3 regions of the Gottschalkia purinilytica genome follow, and region 3 is predicted to be linked to each of the others. Evidence: riboswitches for the same ligand, from Rfam matches in the RefSeq annotation. Region 3 holds a riboswitch; each other region holds the start of a gene.

Region 1 (6,578 bases), on a different contig from region 3:
AGAGCCATCAGATGAGGTTTCTAGGGGAACTACAGTAAATTTAGTAGTTAGTAAAGGTCGTAAAGAATATACTAAACCAAATAAATACAATAATTACAATAAGAACTCAAACAAAGATTCAAATAATGACAAAAATAATGATAACAGTAATGATAGAAATGATAACAACTCAAATAATAATGTAAATAATAATCAGAACAATAACCAAAACAATAATCAGAATAATAATCATAATAACAATAATACGAATAATGGTAATAATCAAAATAATAATGGATCTAATTCTAATTCTGGTAATAATCAAAATAACAATTCAGGAGGAAACCAAGGAACAAATCCAGGAGGAAATCCAGGAGGAAATCAAGGAACGAATCCAGGAGGAAATCAAGGAACAAACCCGGGAGGGAATCAAGGAACAAATCCGGGAGGAAATCAAGGAACAAATCCTCCTAGCGTAACACCTGAAAACTAAAATATATAGTATACTAAACTGAATTAATATAAAAATTAAAAAAATCTCATAAATTTGATGTATAAGTAATTTTAGGAGGATTAATAATGCTAGAAGGAACAATTATTAAGGGGATAGGTGGATTTTACTACGTAAAAGTAAAAGATGATTTATATGAGTGTAGAGCGAGAGGAGTTTTTCGTAAAGAAAAAACCAAACCTTTAGTAGGTGATAGAGTTTTAATAAGAGCTAATGAAAATGATAAAACTGGCTATGTGGAAAAAATATTTGAAAGAAAAACTGAACTTATCAGACCACCAGTTTCAAATGTAAATCAAGCTATAATTGTTTTTGCAGTTAAAAATCCAGATCCTAATTTATGGTTATTAGATAGATTCCTACTTCTAGCATCTTATCAAGGGTTAGATGTTGTAATATGCTTTAATAAAATAGACTTAGTAAATGAAGAGGTTAAGCATCTTATTGAGGATTACACAAAAGCTGGGTATAAAGTAATTACAACCAGTTGTAAAGAAAATAAAGGTATAGATGAACTAAGAGAGACTCTTAAGGATAAGATAAGTGTATTTGCAGGACCTTCAGGAGTTGGTAAATCTACATTGCTCAATAATATACAATCTAACTTACAATTAAAGACTGGAGAAATCAGTCAAAAAACTAGTAGAGGAAAGCATACTACAAGGCACGTTGAATTAATAGAGTTAGAAATGGGCGGATGGGTATTAGATACTCCTGGCTTTAGCTCTTTAGATATTGATTTTTTAGACGAAGAAAATTTGCAAATATATTTTAATGATATATATGAAAAAAGTCATTTATGTAAATTTACAGGATGTAAACATGACAAAGAACCTCAATGTGCGGTAAAAGAATCAGTAGAAAATGGAGAAATTAGTAGATCTAGATACAATAATTATTTACTCTTTTTAAAAGAAACCATGGACAATAGGAGGTATTAGTAATGATAAAAATAGCACCATCAATTTTATCAGCAGATTTTAGCAATTTAGAAGAACAGATACAAAAAATAGATAAAGGTGGAGCAGATTTAGTACATTTAGATGTAATGGATGGGCAGTTTGTTCCAAATATAACTTTTGGACCTCCTGTTATAAAAAATATTAGAAGAGTTACGGACTTACCTTTTGATGTACATTTAATGATAGATAGACCAGAGAGATATATAAAAGAATTTGTAGATGCAGGAGCAGATATAATTACTGTACATCAAGAATCAACTCTACATTTACATCGTACAATACAGCAAATAAAAAGCTATGGCATAAAAGCATCAGTTGCTTTAAATCCATCTACACCATTAGAAACTATAAAACATGTAATTGATGATTTAGATATGGTATTAATAATGACTGTTAATCCTGGTTTTGGAGGACAATCATTTATTCCTCAAATGAAAGAAAAAATAAAAGAGTTAAGAAAATGGATTGATTCTAAAAAGCTTGATATAGATATTCAAGTTGATGGTGGAATCAAGTTAGACAATATAAAAGAAGTAATAGATTGTGGAGCAAATGTTTTTGTAGCAGGTTCAGCAATATTTGGTACAGATAATATTATAGATACTACTAAAAAGTTTAAGAGTATATAAAATTATTACAAATTAATATAAATTAAAAATTCACTAGGGGAGCTAATCTGCTGAGAGGAAATTACTTAAATTTCGACCCTATAACCTGATCTAGTTAGTACTAGCGGAGGGAAGTGTAATATTTTCATGCAATTAGCCTCCCAAATTAAATTTATTAAGGGAGGTATTTTTATGAATATCAAAACTAGTGAAACTAATAAATCAACTAATATTAAATTTCTAGTAGAAGCAGGTGTAATGGTGGCACTTGCAACTATATTAAGTATGGTAAAAATTTATCAGGCACCTAATGGTGGATCAGTAACAGCTGGAAGTATGATACCAATTATTTTTATAGCTTTAAGATGGGGAGTTTTAAGAGGTATATTTACAGGATTAGTTTATGGACTAGTGCAGTCATTTGATCCATATATAGTACATCCTATACAATATATATTAGACTATTTAGTTGCTTTTTCTTTTTTAGGGTTAGCTGGAATTGCTAAAAATATAATAGCTACGAAAAATAAAAAAGATACAGCCTTTGAATATGTGGTTATTATTGTAGGTGTATTTTTAGGTATTTTAGGAAGATTTATTTGCCATGTATTATCAGGAGTTATATTTTTTGAAGCAAATGCAAAAGATTTAGGTGTATGGAAATATTCTATAATCTACAATGGAACATATTTAGGAATTGAACTTATTATGTCAATTTTAATATTAACTCTTATTTGGAGACCTCTTAGAAGATTACTTTCAAGCTAACATTAAATAAAGAAAAGAGTGAGACTTTGAAAATACTAATAGTTTCAAATGGAAATCTAGAAGATATATGTATATCAGATATACTAGAAAAACATGATTTGCTTATATGTGCAGATGGTGGAGCTAGACATTTGTACAAGCAAAACATACTTCCAGACATTATAGTAGGAGATCTAGATTCTATTGGGGATAAAGTTTTAAATTATTATAAGAAAAAAGAAGTGGTTTTTCATAAATTTCCAAGTGAAAAAGATAAAACAGATACTGAATTAGCTATAGATTATGCGATTGAGAAAGGTGCAACGGAAATAAGTTTATTAGGAGTAACAGGAACAAGATTAGATCACACTTTAGCTAATATAATGCTATTATACGATTTATTGAATAAAAATATTAAAGCAAGGATAATAGACTCCCATAATGAAATCTTCATGATAAAAAATAACTTGGAAATTCAAAATGACAATAAATATAAATTTGTTTCTGTAATACCTATAATAAATGATGCTAAAAAGGTTAATATAAAAGGATTTAAGTATGAAACTAAAGATATAGATTTTAAGATAGGAACAACGTTAGGAATTAGTAATGAGATTAAAGAAGAAAAAGGATATATAGATATGGAAGACGGAATATGTCTAATTATAAAGTCAAGAGATTAAATTATGATAACAGCCTAAATAGGCTGTTTTTCTTTTGGCTTTATTAATGTTTTTGTAACTTTTTATTAGACATAGAATAGTATAATACTATAATATCTAATGAAGTAGGTGAATACCTTGAAAAAGTTCGATATCAAACGACTATTTTTAAAAAATAATTTCAAAAAAACTCTAGGTATTACATTCTCTATAATAGGAGCTATTATAATAATTCAAGTAATTCCTGTTAAATTTTGGATTCTTAGTTTAGGAATAATATTAGTTGCATTAGGATGGACTTTTTATAGAATGTGTTAGGGGAAATTTAATATGAGTAAAATATTTGAGATCCTAGCAAAGTCAACTATTGCTATTACTTTTATATATGCAATGCTATTTTTACCTGATTTGATGTTATTTAGTTTAGTTATATTTATTTTGTTACTTATTATATGGTATTTCAATGAAATATGAAAGGAGAGTCTAAAGTATGAAAGTATACTTTTTAAAATTACCAAAGACCTTGAGAAAAATATTAAAAAAGTTATCTAGAAATAAAACATAAGTAAAAAAAATAGGCTTCCAGTTTATTAGGAAGCCATGATTATAATGCTCTTTCAACGTTACCTGATCTTATACATCTTGTACATACATTTATCTTCTTAGGAGAACCGTTAACGATAGCTCTTATTTTACGTACGTTTGGAGACCAAGTTCTATTACTTTTACGGTTAGAGAAAGTCACTAAATGGCCTGAAACTTTACCTTTACCGCATACTTCACAGTATTTTGCCAAGTCAAACACCTCCTCAATGTAAGTAATTATAATCTCAAAAAATCTACATTACAACTTATTGTAACACAACTATTAATAATTTTGCAATAATAAAGATAATAATATACTAAAAACAGGACACTAATATCATAAAGTTGAAGATATTATCATTATAATGTAAAATATAGATTATGGTTACTAAAATATTATAAATTAAATTTTAATTTGAGAGGAAATATTTTATTAAGATATAATATATTATATATGAAGAGTATGTGTATACTTCACAAACAAAAGGAGGATTATTGATGTCAGCAAAAGTAACGAACCAGTACGGGAATATAAATATAGATGATAATGTTTTAGCTTCTATTGCAGGATTAGCTGCTATGGAATGCTATGGATTGGTAGGAATGGCAAGTAAGAATGCTACAGATGGATTAGTTGAATTATTAAAAAAAGAACATCTCACAAAAGGTGTAAAAGTTCATAGCGAAGATGATAGAATTGTGATAGACTTATATGTTGTGGTTCAATTTGGGATAAGTATTTCTGCGGTGGCTAGTAATATCATAGAGAAAGTAAAATACACAGTTGAGAACATTACAGGACTAAAGGTTGAAAAAGTAAACGTAAATGTACAAGGAGTAAGAGTTCAAAAGTAGATAAGGAGGTACTAAATTGAAAATTGAATATGTAGATGGACTTATGCTATCTAAGATGTTCTTAGGAGCTGCCAACTCTTTAGAGAAAAATAAAGAAATTGTTAACTCATTAAATGTTTTTCCAGTTCCAGATGGAGATACAGGAACAAATATGTCATTAACAATGCAATCAGCGGTTAGGCAACTTAAAAATTTAGATACTCAAGATATAGACAAGATATCTTCAGTTGTTGCAAATGGTTCACTAATGGGAGCCAGAGGAAATTCAGGAGTTATACTGTCTCAACTACTTAGAGGGTTTTCCAAAGGATTAAAGGGTAGAAAAAGAATTGATACTAAGATAGCATCTATAGCTTTAAAAGAAGGTGCAGATACTGCATATAAGGCTGTTATGAAGCCTATAGAAGGAACTATACTAACGGTAGCTAGAGAATGTGCTGAAAAATCAATAGAAATTTCTAGAACAGAGACAGATGTAGTTGTGTTTTTAAAAAAAGTAATTGAACATGGAGAAATAGCTCTTAATAAAACTCCAGAAATGCTTCCAGTTTTAAAACAAGCAGGTGTTGTAGATGCTGGTGGAAAAGGTCTTCTTACTTTACTAAGTGGAGCATTAGAAGTATTAACAGGTAAGGAAGAAATTAGCTATGATTCAATAGAAAATACAAAACATAATGTACAACCAAATCCAATTAGTGATGATATAACATTTGGATATTGTACAGAGTTTATTATAAATAATACTGATGCTGATAATATAGAGTTCAGAGATAAAATACAAAAGCTTGGGGACTCTATATTAGTTGTTGGTGGAGATAATATTATAAAGGTTCATATTCATACAGATGACCCAGGTCTAGTACTTCAACAAGCTCTAGGATTAGGAGAATTAATAGATATAAAGATAGACAATATGAGATATCAGCATAGAAACAATGTCTTCTCAGAAGAAGATAATCAAACAAATGAAATAGAAGCTGTTGAAGAAACTAAGAAATATGGATTTATAACTGTTTCTATGGGAGAAGGTCTTAAGGAAATATTCAATGATCTAAAAGTTGATCATGTTATTTCTGGTGGACAGACTATGAATCCAAGTACGGAAGATATTCTAAATGCCGTTAATAACATAAATGCGGAAAATATAATAATACTACCAAATAACAGTAATATTGTATTAGCGGCTAATCAAGCTAAGGAACTTAGCGAGAAAAACATTGAGGTTCTTCCTACTAAGACAATACCTCAAGGGGTAACCGCATTATTGGCATTTAATGAAGAAGCTAGTATTGAAGAAAATATAGAAAATATGACCAAAGCTTTTAAATCCATTAAAACAGGGCAGATTACTTTTTCAGTAAGAGACACATCTATAAATGATAGAGAAATAAATAAAGACGATATTATAGGTATATGTGATGGAGATATAACATCTGTTGGTAAAGACATAAAGGAAGTTGCTATTGACTTAATAAGAAATACAATAAATGAAGAAACTGAACTTATAACATTATTTTATGGAGAAGGAATAACTGAAGAACAAGCAAATGAATTAAGAGAGATATTAGAGGAAGAATTTGATTATATAGATATTGAAATAATATACGGAGGACAGCCTCTATATTATTATTTAATTGCTATAGAGTAAGGTTAAAACAAGAATTTAGAC
Region 2 (6,578 bases), 150 kb from region 3:
AGCACCATGACATAATCTTTTTTCGAGCATCATATTTCCTGCTATTTCATTTAACGCCATATGTCCAGGTCCTTCAATCATAACTTGTACATTTTTTTCCCAAGCTCTTTTAGTTAGTTCACCTAGAACTATTAGTTCTTCTATTTGAGAAGCATCTGTAGAATCATGTATACTTCCTGGTCTACAAGCATCTCCTAAACTAATTGTAACATCATATTTCTCGCATATATCTAATATATCATCATAGTATTCATAGAATGGATTTTCTTTACCATTAAGCTCCATCCATGCAAAGACTAAAGATCCACCACGAGAAACTATATGAGTAAGTCTCTTGTTTTTCTTGAATCTTTCAGCTGTAGATTTGTTAATTCCAGCATGGATAGTCATAAAGTCTACACCATCTTTAGCATGTTTTTCAATTACATCTAAAAATTCTTTCTCACTTATATCTTTTAATTCTTTATCATAAAATCCTACAGCATCATATATTGGAACAGTACCAATCATAGCAGTAGAAGTTTCTACGAGTTTACGTCTAAATTCTTCTGTTTTTCCATATGAGCTTAAATCCATTATAGCTTCAGCTTTTAGTTCTAAAGCTTTTTTTACTTTTTCCATTTCTGCATCAATATTATAGCAGTCTTTTGATATTCCTAAGTTTACATTAATTTTAGTTCTAAGACCTTCACCTATACCTTCAGGATTTAGATTCTTGTGATTTTTATTAGCAGGTATAGCTATTTTTCCTTCAGCAATTAAACTTCTAAGTACATTAACATCAATATTTTCTTTTTTGGATACTATCTTCATTTCATCTGTTATTAAGCCTTTTCTAGCAGCATCCATTTGAGTTGTATAATTCACTATATTTTCCCCCTAAATTAAATTAACTTTCAGTTATTATATTTTTAATATTTTTCACTTGTTCTTTTATATCATTTGCACCTACTATCTCACTTATCATTGCTACACAACTTGCACCATTGGATAATACTTCAATAATATTATGTTTCTTTATTCCTCCTATAGCTACAAAAGGAATACTGATATTTTGTGAAACAGAATTTAAATATTTAAGACCTACAGGAGCACAAGCATCTTTTTTGGTATTAGTTGAAAATATAGGACCAACTCCTATATAGTCAGCACCTCTTAATACTGCATTATGTGCTTCTTCTATACAGTGTGTAGACAGACCTATAATCATGTCATTACCAACTAGCTCTCTTACTTTTTCAATAGGCATATCTTCTTGTCCTATATGAACACCGTCAGCACCTACTGAAATAGCAATATCTATATTGTCATTTACTATAAACATAACATCAGCTTCTTTAGTAAGTTTCCTTATTTCTTTACATTCTTTATATTTATATAAAGCTTTTTTATCTTTTTCTCGATATTGAATTATTTTGACTCCTGCATCAATTAACTCCTTAACAACTTCTATGTTATTTCTCCCCTTAGAATGTTCCTCAGAAGTAATACAATATAGTTCTTTATTAAAAAAGTCTTTAACCTTATCTCTCATATAGACACTTCCTTAAAAATTTTTTATAATATAGTCAAGGACTATATTTGCTTGTTTCGCTGCAACTATATTTACTCTTGGAGAAATAGGAGGAGTAATATCAGATACTTCAGATACTAAGTCTCCAACAATAAAAAAGTTATCTTTTATGACATGTGTTTTTATATCATCACTTTTTCCCCAACCAGCAAGTCCAGATGCAGAAGCTAAAAGCTTATTAGAATTCATAAACTTTTCAGATATCATTTTTTTACAGCTAGCTTTGTCAAAGGCTTCTACAATAATATTACAGTTGGAAAATATTTTTTCTATGTTGTCAGATGTTAGAATTGTATCTAACACTGTTAAGTTTATATCTGGATTTATTAGATATAGATTTTCTTTAAGAGCATGAACTTTTAACATTCCTAATTGATGATAAAAATAAAATTGTCTATTTAAATTTGATGATTCTACAATATCAAAGTCTACAATTACAAAATTTTTAAATCCACTTCTAACTAGATTAAAATCACAATTAGATCCGAGACCACCAGCTCCAGCTATACCTATAGTAACAGATTGTATTTTATTGAAATTTTTCTTCCCCAATTGAGTTATTAAAGTTTTCTCTAATTCATTCATATTTTTCACCAGCCATAGTTGTTTAGATTATATCCCAGTTTTTAAGTATTGGTTGATAACCTAATGTTTTTATATCTTCCATCATTTTTTCTACGTTTCTAGTGTCGCATATATTAAATTGATTGGTTTGATTCTGTTTATTGGTGTGACCTCCAACAGAGGTGTTAGAATCTGTAGACATTTTTGTAACACCTAATGGAAGTATATTATTCCTAAAGTTTTCGCTTTCACGTGTAGAAATAGTAACTCCACATCTAGGTAAAAAAAGTCTTAAAGCAACTATAAACTGTACTATATTTTTATCACTAACTATGTGATAAGGAGAAAAATCTCCAACATGTGGTCTTATTCTAGGTGTAGATATACTTACTTCTACATGAGGATATTTATTTTGAAGATAGTTAGCATGAAGTCCAGTAAAAAATGCTTCTTTTCTCCAATAATCTAATCCTAAAAGAGCACCTATATTTACAGAGTTTATATAAGATTTACACGCTCTTTCAGGAGCATCTAATCTATATCTATAGTCTTTTTTAGGACCTTTCAAATGAACTTTATCATAAATGTACTCATTATATGTTTCTTGATATATAGTTAATGAATCTACACCTGATTTTATTAGTTTTGAATATTCATCTTCATTTAAAGGAAATATTTCAATACTAATAGAGTTGAAATATTTCTTTAAGATATTGACACAACTATTAATATACTCTACAGAAGATATATCTTTTGCATCTCCAGTAAGTATTAATATATGCTTTATACCTTTAGAAGAAATGTATTTTGCTTCAGCTTCTACTTCTTCCAAAGACATTTGTTTTCTTTTAATATCATTTTTAGTATTAAATCCACAATATAGGCATTGATTTGTGCAGTAGTTAGCTAGATACATTGGTGTATATAAAAGTATTGTTTTACCAAAATGTTGGATAGTTAGACTATTAGCCTTAAGAGCTATAGGTTCAAGAAAATTTTCTGCTTTTGGAGAAAGCAGCATTAAAAAGTCTATTTCGTTTAATATATCTTTTTGAAGTATTAATTCTATATCTTTATCAGATATATTATTATAAAAACTATCTATGTCAAAATCTTTATATCTAGAGTAAATATCGTAGAAACTCATTATCATACCTTCTTTTTGATGTTAAATTATAAGTTTATTTGTTTAGAAAGCCTGTGAGTGGAGAAGAGGCATTTGCAGTATAACTCTTATTTCCAAGACCAGCTAAGTAAGCTTTTCTTCCTGCCTCAACTGCTTTACCAAATGCTTCTGCCATTAAAATAGGATTCTTAGATGTAGCAATAGCTGTATTTAAAAGACAAGCTGAAGCACCCATTTCCATAGCTTCACATGCATCAGATGGTTTACCAATGCCAGCATCAACTATTATTGGTAAAGGAATTTCTTCAATTAAAATTTTTATCAGTTCTCTTGTCTTAATACCTCTATTTGATCCTATAGGTGATCCAAGAGGCATAACAGCAGATGCTCCTGCATTTACAAGAGATCGAGCTACCATTAAGTCTGGACTTACATATGGAAGTACAATAAATCCTTCGGAAGCAAGTATTTCAGTAGCCTTAATAGTTTCATAACCATCTGGAAGAAGATATTTATTATCAGATATAATCTCAATCTTGATCCAATTTCCACATCCTGATGCTTTAGCAAGTCTAGCTATCCTAATAGCTTCATCTGCATTTCTTGCACCAGATGTATTTGGAAGTAATTTGGTATCTTTCGGTATATAGTTTAAAATATTATTTTCTTTAGAACTTAGATCAATTCTTCTAAGAGCAACTGTAACAACTTCACACTTGGACTTTTCTAGTATTTTGGGTATCAAAGAATCAGATGAATACTTTCCTGTACCTATGAACAATCTACTTTTAAGTTCTGTATCTCCAATTATTAGCTCATCATTCATACGTTAACCTCCTCCTACAAAGCTTAAGACTTCTAAATTATCATTTTCTTTTAATATGGTATCTTGCCATTCTTCTCTTTCTAAAATAGTGTAATTGTATTCTATAACAACATTATTTGGATTTAAGTTATTAGAAGTTAATAAGTCTAAAATGCTTATATCATCCTTTACAGACTTATTTTTTCCATTTATCTTTATATGCATTTGGTCACCTCCTTTAATCCAATAAAAAAAGCCTACCTAAAATAGGTAAGCTTTTTATTTCAATAAAAATACAATTAAAAAATAATTAAATATTTTTATACGAAAATTATGTATAAGCTTCCCTACGATGGTACTAACCACATCAGGTTCAAAGAGTCAGGTTTGAAACCTTCTCAGCCAAATGGCTCCCCTAGCTTTCTTTTTATTAAATTAACTCAATTATAATGTAATATAAAAAATTTGTAAAGGTAAATAGAATTTTAGTATGAAAACATAAATGATTATTATAATAATATTATAGAAATTTTAAAGTGAGTTGATTAATTTGAATTTAATAAAAGAATGGGAAAATAGATTAAATAGAGTTACAAAGGAAATAGAAGAGTACAAAAATATCCTAGAGAACGAAAATTTGACACATGAAATGAAAATTTTTTGTTATGAAAAAATTGAAAAAAACACAAAATATAAATTATTAATAGAAGAAACTTTGAAAAAATTAAAGACTTAATTGAATGCCAAGATATATTAAATTTGTTTATATAAGCTATTAACAAAGGGATAAATTTAACATATAATGATTATGTAAATAAAAACAAATTATAAAATATTGGTATTATAATTACGCATGAAAAAGTTATACAGTATAAGTGCTACTGTTATAGTAAAGAGGGGGATCATATGGGATTTTTTATTATATCCTTTTTTATAATACTAAATATAGGTGTAATATATGATTATAAAAGAGATAGGAAGCTGTATAGCATTGCAGGACAATTATATATTGTCAGTTTATTAGTTTTAAATACATTTATCTTTCCAAATATAAATAGTTTTTTAAATGATCTAATTATGGGAGGAATGTTTGTAAGCGTACTTATTATCATATATTTACAAATAAAGGATAGGTTTAAATTAATTTAGTTATTTAGATTTAGTTATTTATAAGTTCTGATTTCTTTAAGAAATCAGGACTTTTTTAATGTAAATTATTATATATAGTTATAAGGGTGTAAAGTTGGAGGAGCTTATATGAAAAAAGTTTTAATTATAAATAGCAGTTTCAGAAAGAAAAATACATATAAAGTTTTAAAAAGTATTGAAGATATCTTCAAAGGTAAAGATATAGAAGTTGAATATTTACACTTACATGAATATGACATAAAAGATTGCTATGGATGTGAAGTTTGTATTCTAAAAGGAATGTGTAGTATAAATGACGATATGATAAAAATTATAGAAAAGATAGAGAACTGTGATGGAATTATAATATCAACTCCTGTATATATGAATAACTTAAGTGGAAAACTGAAAACCTTCTTTGACAGAACATGTGAGTGGTTTCATAGACCTAGAATACCAGGAAAACCTGTCTTACTAGTTGCTACTACAGCATCCTCAGGACTTTCTAGTACATTTAAAGTGATGAATAGTATAATGCTTCAATGGGGAACAAATGTAACAGGTACAATAGGTAGAAAAATATCAAGAATAAATCAAAAAGTAGATTATAAAGAAGTTGAAAAGTTTATACATACATTGAAAGGAGAAATAGGAGATTATAGACCTTCCTTAAATCAACTTATAACTTTTCAAGTACAAAAAATATTAGCCGAGAATGTATTTCCTTTAGATAAGGAATACTGGGAAAATCAAGGATGGATAAACAATATATATTTTTATAGCAGTAAAATAAACTTTTTTAAGAAAATTATTTCTAGATTGTTTTATAAGATTTTGAAAAGAAATGTTAAGCCTTGTGTTTAAATTATGTGTTTAATATTAATTATTAAACTCTTATAAAGATAATATAATGTGTGATAAATAGGGTGATTTTAATAATGAAAAATAAGTTTATAAAAATCATTGTATTAGCTTTAATAATTTTAGCTGCTTATGAAGTTAGTGTTGTATTAAAAGGAAATGTAGGTATAAAGAAAAATCATGAAGGTAAAGAACTTTATCGAAAAGATAAGTATGAAGTAGAAAAAAGGTTAAAAGTTAAGGAGCGTAAGGTGAATAAATCCATAGATGAAGAATTCACATATCAATCTATACCTGAAGAAATAAAAAAGAAAATGATAGGATTATCATGGCATGAAAATAATAATATAAGTTTAGATGATCTTAGTTATATAAAAGTCTTACATTGGGGATTTGATAACAAGATACATAAAGGAGAATTAGTAGTACACAATAAAGTTTCCAAGGAAATAGTAGATATTTTTAAAGAACTGTACTATGTAAAATATCCAATAGATAAGATAAAAATAATAGACGAATAT
Region 3 (6,578 bases):
AGTTCCTGGGGCATTATTTATAATTCCAAAGTGTGCTGCTATCAAACCAGCAAGTCCTCCTCCTAGAAAACTAGATCCATAAATTGATACAGGATTTGCTGTTATAATATGTGCCTGAGTTAATGGTTCAAGTAATACTCCAATTATATTTCCTTTACCACCTAACTTTAATCTTTTAAATGTAATAGCGTTTGCAAAAGCTCCTCCGAAACTAGCAATAGTTGATATTCCCATAGCAAGTCCTTTTAGTCCTATCATAGCTGTAAGTGCCATAGAACTTAGTGGAGATGCACATATTACTTTCATTATTCCTCCAAGAAGAAATCCCATAATATAAGGTGATTGTTCCGCCGCTAAAGTTACCATATTGCCTATACTAACTAGTGTATTGTCTACAAATGGTGCTACTCCTAATGCTATGATTCTTGATAATGGAGCAAAAATTATAGCTCCTAATACTACATTTATTCCCTCTGGAACCTTTTTCTCAAATATAGGTATAATCAATCCTAATACATATCCTGCTATAAATCCAGGTAAAATTCCAACATTAATTAGTGCTGCTCCTCCTATAAGTGCATATATTGGATTTGCTCCCATACTTATAGCTACTAACGAGGCTGCTATAGTTCCTGATAAGCTTCCTGATGAAGCTCCTACTTCTCCTAAAAATTTTATTCCTATAAAATCTCCACTTATATATTTATGTATAGCTTCTACTAAAAATGTTGCAACTGCTGCTCCGGCAAGTCCAGACATAGCTTTATCACCCTTAGGTGCTTTAAAACTAAATACAGAAAATAAAATGAGTGCAAAAACCAATAATCCTAATCCTTTTATAATTGTTAACATTTCCTTCCTCCATATTTGTATTTTTCACAAGTAGAAATTGTTGTTTAACACTTTACTTAAATAAAGTATATGATTTCCAACATACATTTTACTTTATTTTTGTTAAATAAGTCAACTTATTTTCATTAAGTATAATATTTTTTTAACAATCTTCATTTCTATATAGTTCTTTTCGATAATAACTTTATTAATTAAAGTTTTATAATTACTTATTTTTAATTTTTACTTTAGTTCATTTATATTTATTAGTTTGATTTCTTACTAACATTATATAATGCATAAAATTATTTCGTTGATACATCTATTTTTTATTTTTTATATACTTTACAATATTTGATCCTATAAATCCTCCCAGAATTCCTGCTAAAGCCGCTAAAGGTAAAACTATTAATACTTTACTTGGAGAATTAAACGCAAACGGAGTTATAAGTCCAGGTATTGGCGAAGCTGTTCCTGGCGCATTATTTATAATTCCAAAATGTGCTGCTATTAATCCTGCAAATCCTCCTCCTAGGAAACTAGAACTATAAACAGATAATGGATGTGAAGTTATTATATGTGCTTGTGTAAGAGGCTCCATCATAACCCCAATTATATTCCCTTTGTTACCTAGTTTCAGTCTTTTAAACGCCACTCCATTTGCAAAAGCTCCTCCGAAACTAGCAATTGTAGATATTCCCATAGCAAGTCCTTTTAACTGTATCATAGCTGTAAGTGCCATAGAACTTAGCGGGGATGCACATATTATCTTCATAATACCACCAAGTAAAAATCCCATAATATAAGGAGATTGAGTTGATGCTAAAGCTATAACTTCACCAATGCTAAGTAAAGTACTTTCAACTATTGGTTCCACTCCTAAAGCTACAAATCTTGATAATGGGGCTATTAATATAGCACCCAAAACAACATTTACACCATGTGGAATTTTTTTATCAAATATAGGTGCAATTAAACCTACTATGTATCCAGCTACAAATCCTGGAAGAATTCCTAAATTCAATAATGCAGCTCCTGCTATAAGAGCATATACTGGACCTGCACCCATACTTATTGCTACTAATGAAGCTGCTGCTGTTCCCGACAAACTTCCCGATGATATCCCTACTTCTCCCAAGAACTTTATTCCTATAAAATTGCCACCTATATATCTATGTAAGGCTTCTACTAGGAAAGTAGCTACGGCAGCATTTGCAAGCCCTGACATAGCTTTATTTCCTTTTGGTGCTTTAAAGCTAAATATATAAAATAAGGCCAATACAAATATCAATAAACTTATGCCTTTCACTATAGTAAACATATAATTCATCCTCTCATTTTTGTTTTTTTAAGTTTCTCCTATAAATATTGATGCTCATATAATAGGTATTATATGTACTTAAATAATCTAAAAAATTTATATCATTTACAAAGAATCATATAAGCATAGCATGATGTATTCATCATTTTTACCATCTATGGTAATCCTCCTTTTAAAATAACAGTAATATTTTACATAATTCAAAATAACTTGTTAATATATAGAAATAGTTAATAAAAAGAACTATGTTTCTAAGAAAAAACATAGTTCTTTAAATAAATTTTTATATATTATTAGCTTGTTTAATAACTCAATATGGAAATGATGAAATGAAAAAATATTATAGTTTTATATAAATTAGCTTATTAAGAATTTTATATTAAACTTAATTAAGTAAGTACTTTTAGTACTAATAAAAATAGTTATTCATCAAGTTAATTACAATATAAAGTAAAAAATAGTCTATTAATAAAAAAGACTGTTTCTTACTTGAAGAAACAATCTTTCATTTATACATTATCCAAATATTTCTTTCATTATTCTCTTACCTGTTTCTGTAGCAGCAACTCCACCTAACGCTGTTTCTCTTAATTCAGATGGTAATGCTTTTCCAACTTCATACATTGCGTCTACAACTTCATCAAAAGGAATTATACTCTTTACTCCTGCTAATGCTAAATCCGCTGATATCATAGCATTAACTGCTCCTGAAGCATTTCTTTTAGCACATGGTGCTTCAACTAGCCCTGCTATAGGATCACAAACAAGTCCCATTACATTTTTAATAGCTATTGATGCAGCATGTAATGACATTTCTGGAGTACCTCCTGCCATTTCTACCATAGCTGCAGCTGCCATAGCCGCAGCAGCACCACATTCTGCTTGACATCCACCTTCTGCTCCTGCAACAGTAGCATTTGTTGAAATAATTATACCTATTCCTGAAGCTGTTAGTAATGCATCTACTATTTCTTCATCAGTAGATCCATAAACTTCAGCAGCTGTCGTTACAGTTGAAGGAACTATACCACATGAACCAGCAGTTGGAGCTGCACATATTCTTCCCATAGATGCATTGATCTCAGAACAAGATAATGCTCTAGCAGCAGCTTTAAGCACCGTTTCTCCACAAAGAGTCTTTTCAGATTTAGCATAACCAGCTACTCTTTTTGCATCTCCACCTATGATTCCGCCTACAGTTTTAATCTCTTTTTCCATTCCATCTTTAGCAGATGCTTTCATTATATCAAAACTTCTTTTCATTTTTTCTCTTATTTCTTGTTCAGATAATCCTGTTATCTTACATTCTCTTTGAAGTACAATTTCTGATATCTTTTTATTATGTTTTTCAGTTAATGCTAGTAATTCATGTCCGTATCTAAACATATCCAAACCTCCTAACCAATAGGGTTTATCGCTCTTGCCGATATAACCTCTTCTATTTTAGAAACCTCACCTGGAACATTTTCAGGAATTATATTATCTACCTCTATAATCATAGTAGCTTCACCCTCAGGTGTTCTGTCAACTTTCATTATTCCAATATTTATATTATTTTCAGAAAGTACATTAGTAACTTTACTAACTACTCCTTTTTTATCTCTATATTTAACTATAATTGTAGGACAGTTTCCAGTTAAACTAACATCATTTCCTTCTATGTTAGTAATAACTATACTACCTCCTCCAATTGATGATCCAGTAACATCTATTACACTACCGTCATTTTTAGCAAATACCATTTTTACAGTGTTAGGATGCTGCGACTCTCCAAGATCACTTTCAATGAACTCAATGCCTATACTTTCTTGCTTAGCTATATCTAAAGAAGTTCTTAATCTTTCATCTTCCGGATCCATTCCAAGAATTCCAGCAACTAGTGCTCTATCCGTTCCATGGCCTCTATATGTTTTTGCAAATGATCCATGTAGATAAAACTTAACTGACTTAAAATCTTTTCCAGCTATACTTCTAGCAACTTTACCTAATCTTGCAGCTCCAGCTGTATGTGAGCTTGAAGGTCCTATCATTATAGGTCCAAGTATATCAAAAACCCCATATTGTTTCATATTGATGCGCTCTCCCCTTGCTATTTAATATTTCTTTTTCTACAATCATCAGATTAAAATTTTATCATAATATTGTGTCGATTTCAATATCTGTAAAATACAATTGTAGCAATCCATATTTGTCCAAATTTCTCAATAATCTGCTCTTTTTTGTTAATATCTTTTGTTAACTACTAGTAGCTATACATAATATACCCTCTATAAAATTTTTATATCGTATACATTTAAGTGCTAATAATTGATTTATTCATACTTAAATGTTAAAATTTAAATGTATTTTATAATTTAATATGTCTTTGGGGAGCTAGATAAGGCTGGCTGAGAAAAAGACCCGTTTTTAAGTCTTTGACCCTTATACCTGATCTGGATAATACCAGCGTAGGAAATATTTACCACGAGTCTATAATTGTATATTATAATTATATTATACATTTTTTTGACGTATATTGTAATTATTATATTCAAATAACTTACCTTCTTTCAGGTATAAGGTGTTCTATTTTTTTACCTAATTACCTAAAAGGAGGTTTTTTTATTTATGAAAACAAAAAATTTGGTATTTTCAGCGTTATTAATAGCATTAGGAGTTTTAGGATCTCATATAATATACATTCCTCTTGGTCCATCAAAATGCTTTCCAGTACAGCATGTCATAAACATACTCTCAGCCATATTACTGTCTCCTATATATTCTGTAAGTAATGCTTTCATAATATCTTTATTGAGAAATGTATTAGGAACAGGTTCTCTTTTAGCATTTCCAGGTAGTATGATAGGTGCATTATTAGCTTCATTATTATTTAAAAGAACTAAGTCTATAACAGTTGCACTAATAGGTGAAGTCATAGGTACAGGGGTTATAGGTGCTTTAGTGTCATATCCTGTAGCTAAAATAATTATGGGTCAAGATATATCTCCACTTTTCTTTATTATCCCTTTTACAATAAGCACATTAGGAGGAAGTATTATCGCTTATGTAGTTCTTTCATTACTTAAAAAGATTAGTATTTTTAATATATAAATATTAATTTATCGTTATACTATTTGATTTTTTATATTGAAATTACTGTTTTAAACTATTGAATCTTAAGTAACCAGAACAACAATTTAACTAGCTAAAATATAATACTTATAGAATATTGATATTTTAAATTAGGAGGTTTTTAACATGAAAAAAGTATTAACTATAGCAGGGTCTGATTCTTCAGGTGGTGCTGGTATACAAGCAGATTTAAAAACTTTTTCTGCACATGGAGTATTTGGTATGAGTGTCATAACTGCAATAACTGCTCAAAATACACAAGGGGTATTCGGTATACAAGACATAACAGAGGATATGATCGAACAGCAAATAGAAGTTATATATGATGATATAGAAGTTGATGCAGTAAAAATTGGTATGGTTTCTAAAATACCTACTATAAAATCTATAGCAAAGAAGTTAAAAGATTATAATGCAAAAAATATAGTAATTGATCCAGTCATGATATCCAAAAGTGGATTCAATCTTTTAAGTCCTGAAGCTAAAGAAACTTTAATAAGTGAACTCATTCCTATTTCTACTATGGTTACTCCTAATATACCTGAGGCCACAGCTATAACAGGTGATAAAGTAAGTAATATATCTGATATGAAGAAAGCTGCTAAAAAAATATATTACTTAGGTTGTAAAAGTGTATTAGTTAAAGGTGGTCATCTTGATAGTGATGCTACTGACGTATTATTCGATGGAAAAGAGTTTTATTATTTCACCTCTTCAAGAATATTAACTAAAAATACTCATGGGACAGGCTGTACTTTATCTTCTGCTATAGCGTCAAACTTAGCTCTTGGATTTGATATACCTACGTCAGTAAAAAATGCTAAAAAATACATTACAATTGCTATTGAAAATTCTTTAGACATAGGTAAAGGAGTTGGTCCTACTCATCATTTTTATGAATTATATAAAAAAGCTGGATTATAGATTATACTGGAGGTAATTATATTAGAAATGAAATCACAAATATCTCTTTTATTAGAAAATGTAAAAAGAACAAATCCTTTAATACATCACATAACGAATTATGTCACAGCTAATGATTGTGCAAATATAGTTTTAGCAATCGGTGGCTCTCCTGTTATGGCAGACGACTTTGACGAAGTTGAAGAAATGGTATCGGTAGCATCTGCTTTAGTTATAAATATAGGAACATTAAATTCAAGAACTATAGATTCTATGATTCTTGCAGGTAAAAAAGCTAATGCATTAAACATCCCTGTAATATTAGATCCTGTTGGAGTAAAAGCTACTAAACTTAGAACTCATACTGTAAACAAACTATTAGATGAAGTTAAGTTTTCGATAATACGCGGAA

What was found. A riboswitch is a leader RNA that binds a small molecule or an ion and turns the genes downstream of it on or off. The one in region 3 is predicted to bind thiamine pyrophosphate.
Region 1: another riboswitch for thiamine pyrophosphate. It lies ahead of thiT (energy-coupled thiamine transporter ThiT); the one in region 3 lies ahead of thiW (energy coupling factor transporter S component ThiW).
Region 2: another riboswitch for thiamine pyrophosphate. It lies ahead of thiS (sulfur carrier protein ThiS); the one in region 3 lies ahead of thiW (energy coupling factor transporter S component ThiW).

The regions. Positions count from the first base shown of each region.
Region 1 is NZ_LGSS01000005.1:55,440-62,017, forward strand. Features, by position in the region: gene pknB (Stk1 family PASTA domain-containing Ser/Thr kinase) at 1-472, shown strand, start outside; gene rsgA (ribosome small subunit-dependent GTPase A) at 559-1,431, shown strand; gene rpe (ribulose-phosphate 3-epimerase) at 1,434-2,081, shown strand; TPP riboswitch at 2,107-2,210, shown strand; gene thiT (energy-coupled thiamine transporter ThiT) at 2,253-2,828, shown strand; gene CLPU_RS06500 (thiamine diphosphokinase) at 2,855-3,490, shown strand; gene CLPU_RS06505 (hypothetical protein) at 3,608-3,787, shown strand; gene CLPU_RS17190 (hypothetical protein) at 3,800-3,943, shown strand; gene rpmB (50S ribosomal protein L28) at 4,074-4,265, opposite strand; gene CLPU_RS06515 (Asp23/Gls24 family envelope stress response protein) at 4,553-4,909, shown strand; gene CLPU_RS06520 (DAK2 domain-containing protein) at 4,926-6,557, shown strand.
Region 2 is NZ_LGSS01000001.1:201,299-207,876, reverse strand. Features, by position in the region: gene thiC (phosphomethylpyrimidine synthase ThiC) at 1-867, opposite strand, end outside; gene thiE (thiamine phosphate synthase) at 890-1,534, opposite strand; gene thiF (sulfur carrier protein ThiS adenylyltransferase ThiF) at 1,547-2,158, opposite strand; gene thiH (2-iminoacetate synthase ThiH) at 2,181-3,284, opposite strand; gene CLPU_RS00990 (thiazole synthase) at 3,319-4,089, opposite strand; gene thiS (sulfur carrier protein ThiS) at 4,093-4,293, opposite strand; TPP riboswitch at 4,396-4,495, opposite strand; gene CLPU_RS00980 (hypothetical protein) at 4,619-4,804, shown strand; gene CLPU_RS00970 (flavodoxin family protein) at 5,326-6,060, shown strand; gene CLPU_RS00965 (M15 family metallopeptidase) at 6,135-6,578, shown strand, end outside.
Region 3 is NZ_LGSS01000001.1:352,829-359,406, forward strand. Features, by position in the region: gene CLPU_RS01735 (PTS sugar transporter subunit IIC) at 1-852, opposite strand, end outside; gene CLPU_RS01740 (PTS sugar transporter subunit IIC) at 1,154-2,152, opposite strand; gene sdaAA (L-serine ammonia-lyase, iron-sulfur-dependent, subunit alpha) at 2,669-3,538, opposite strand; gene sdaAB (L-serine ammonia-lyase, iron-sulfur-dependent subunit beta) at 3,550-4,221, opposite strand; TPP riboswitch at 4,509-4,622, shown strand; gene thiW (energy coupling factor transporter S component ThiW) at 4,760-5,242, shown strand; gene thiD (bifunctional hydroxymethylpyrimidine kinase/phosphomethylpyrimidine kinase) at 5,390-6,187, shown strand; gene thiM (hydroxyethylthiazole kinase) at 6,215-6,578, shown strand, end outside.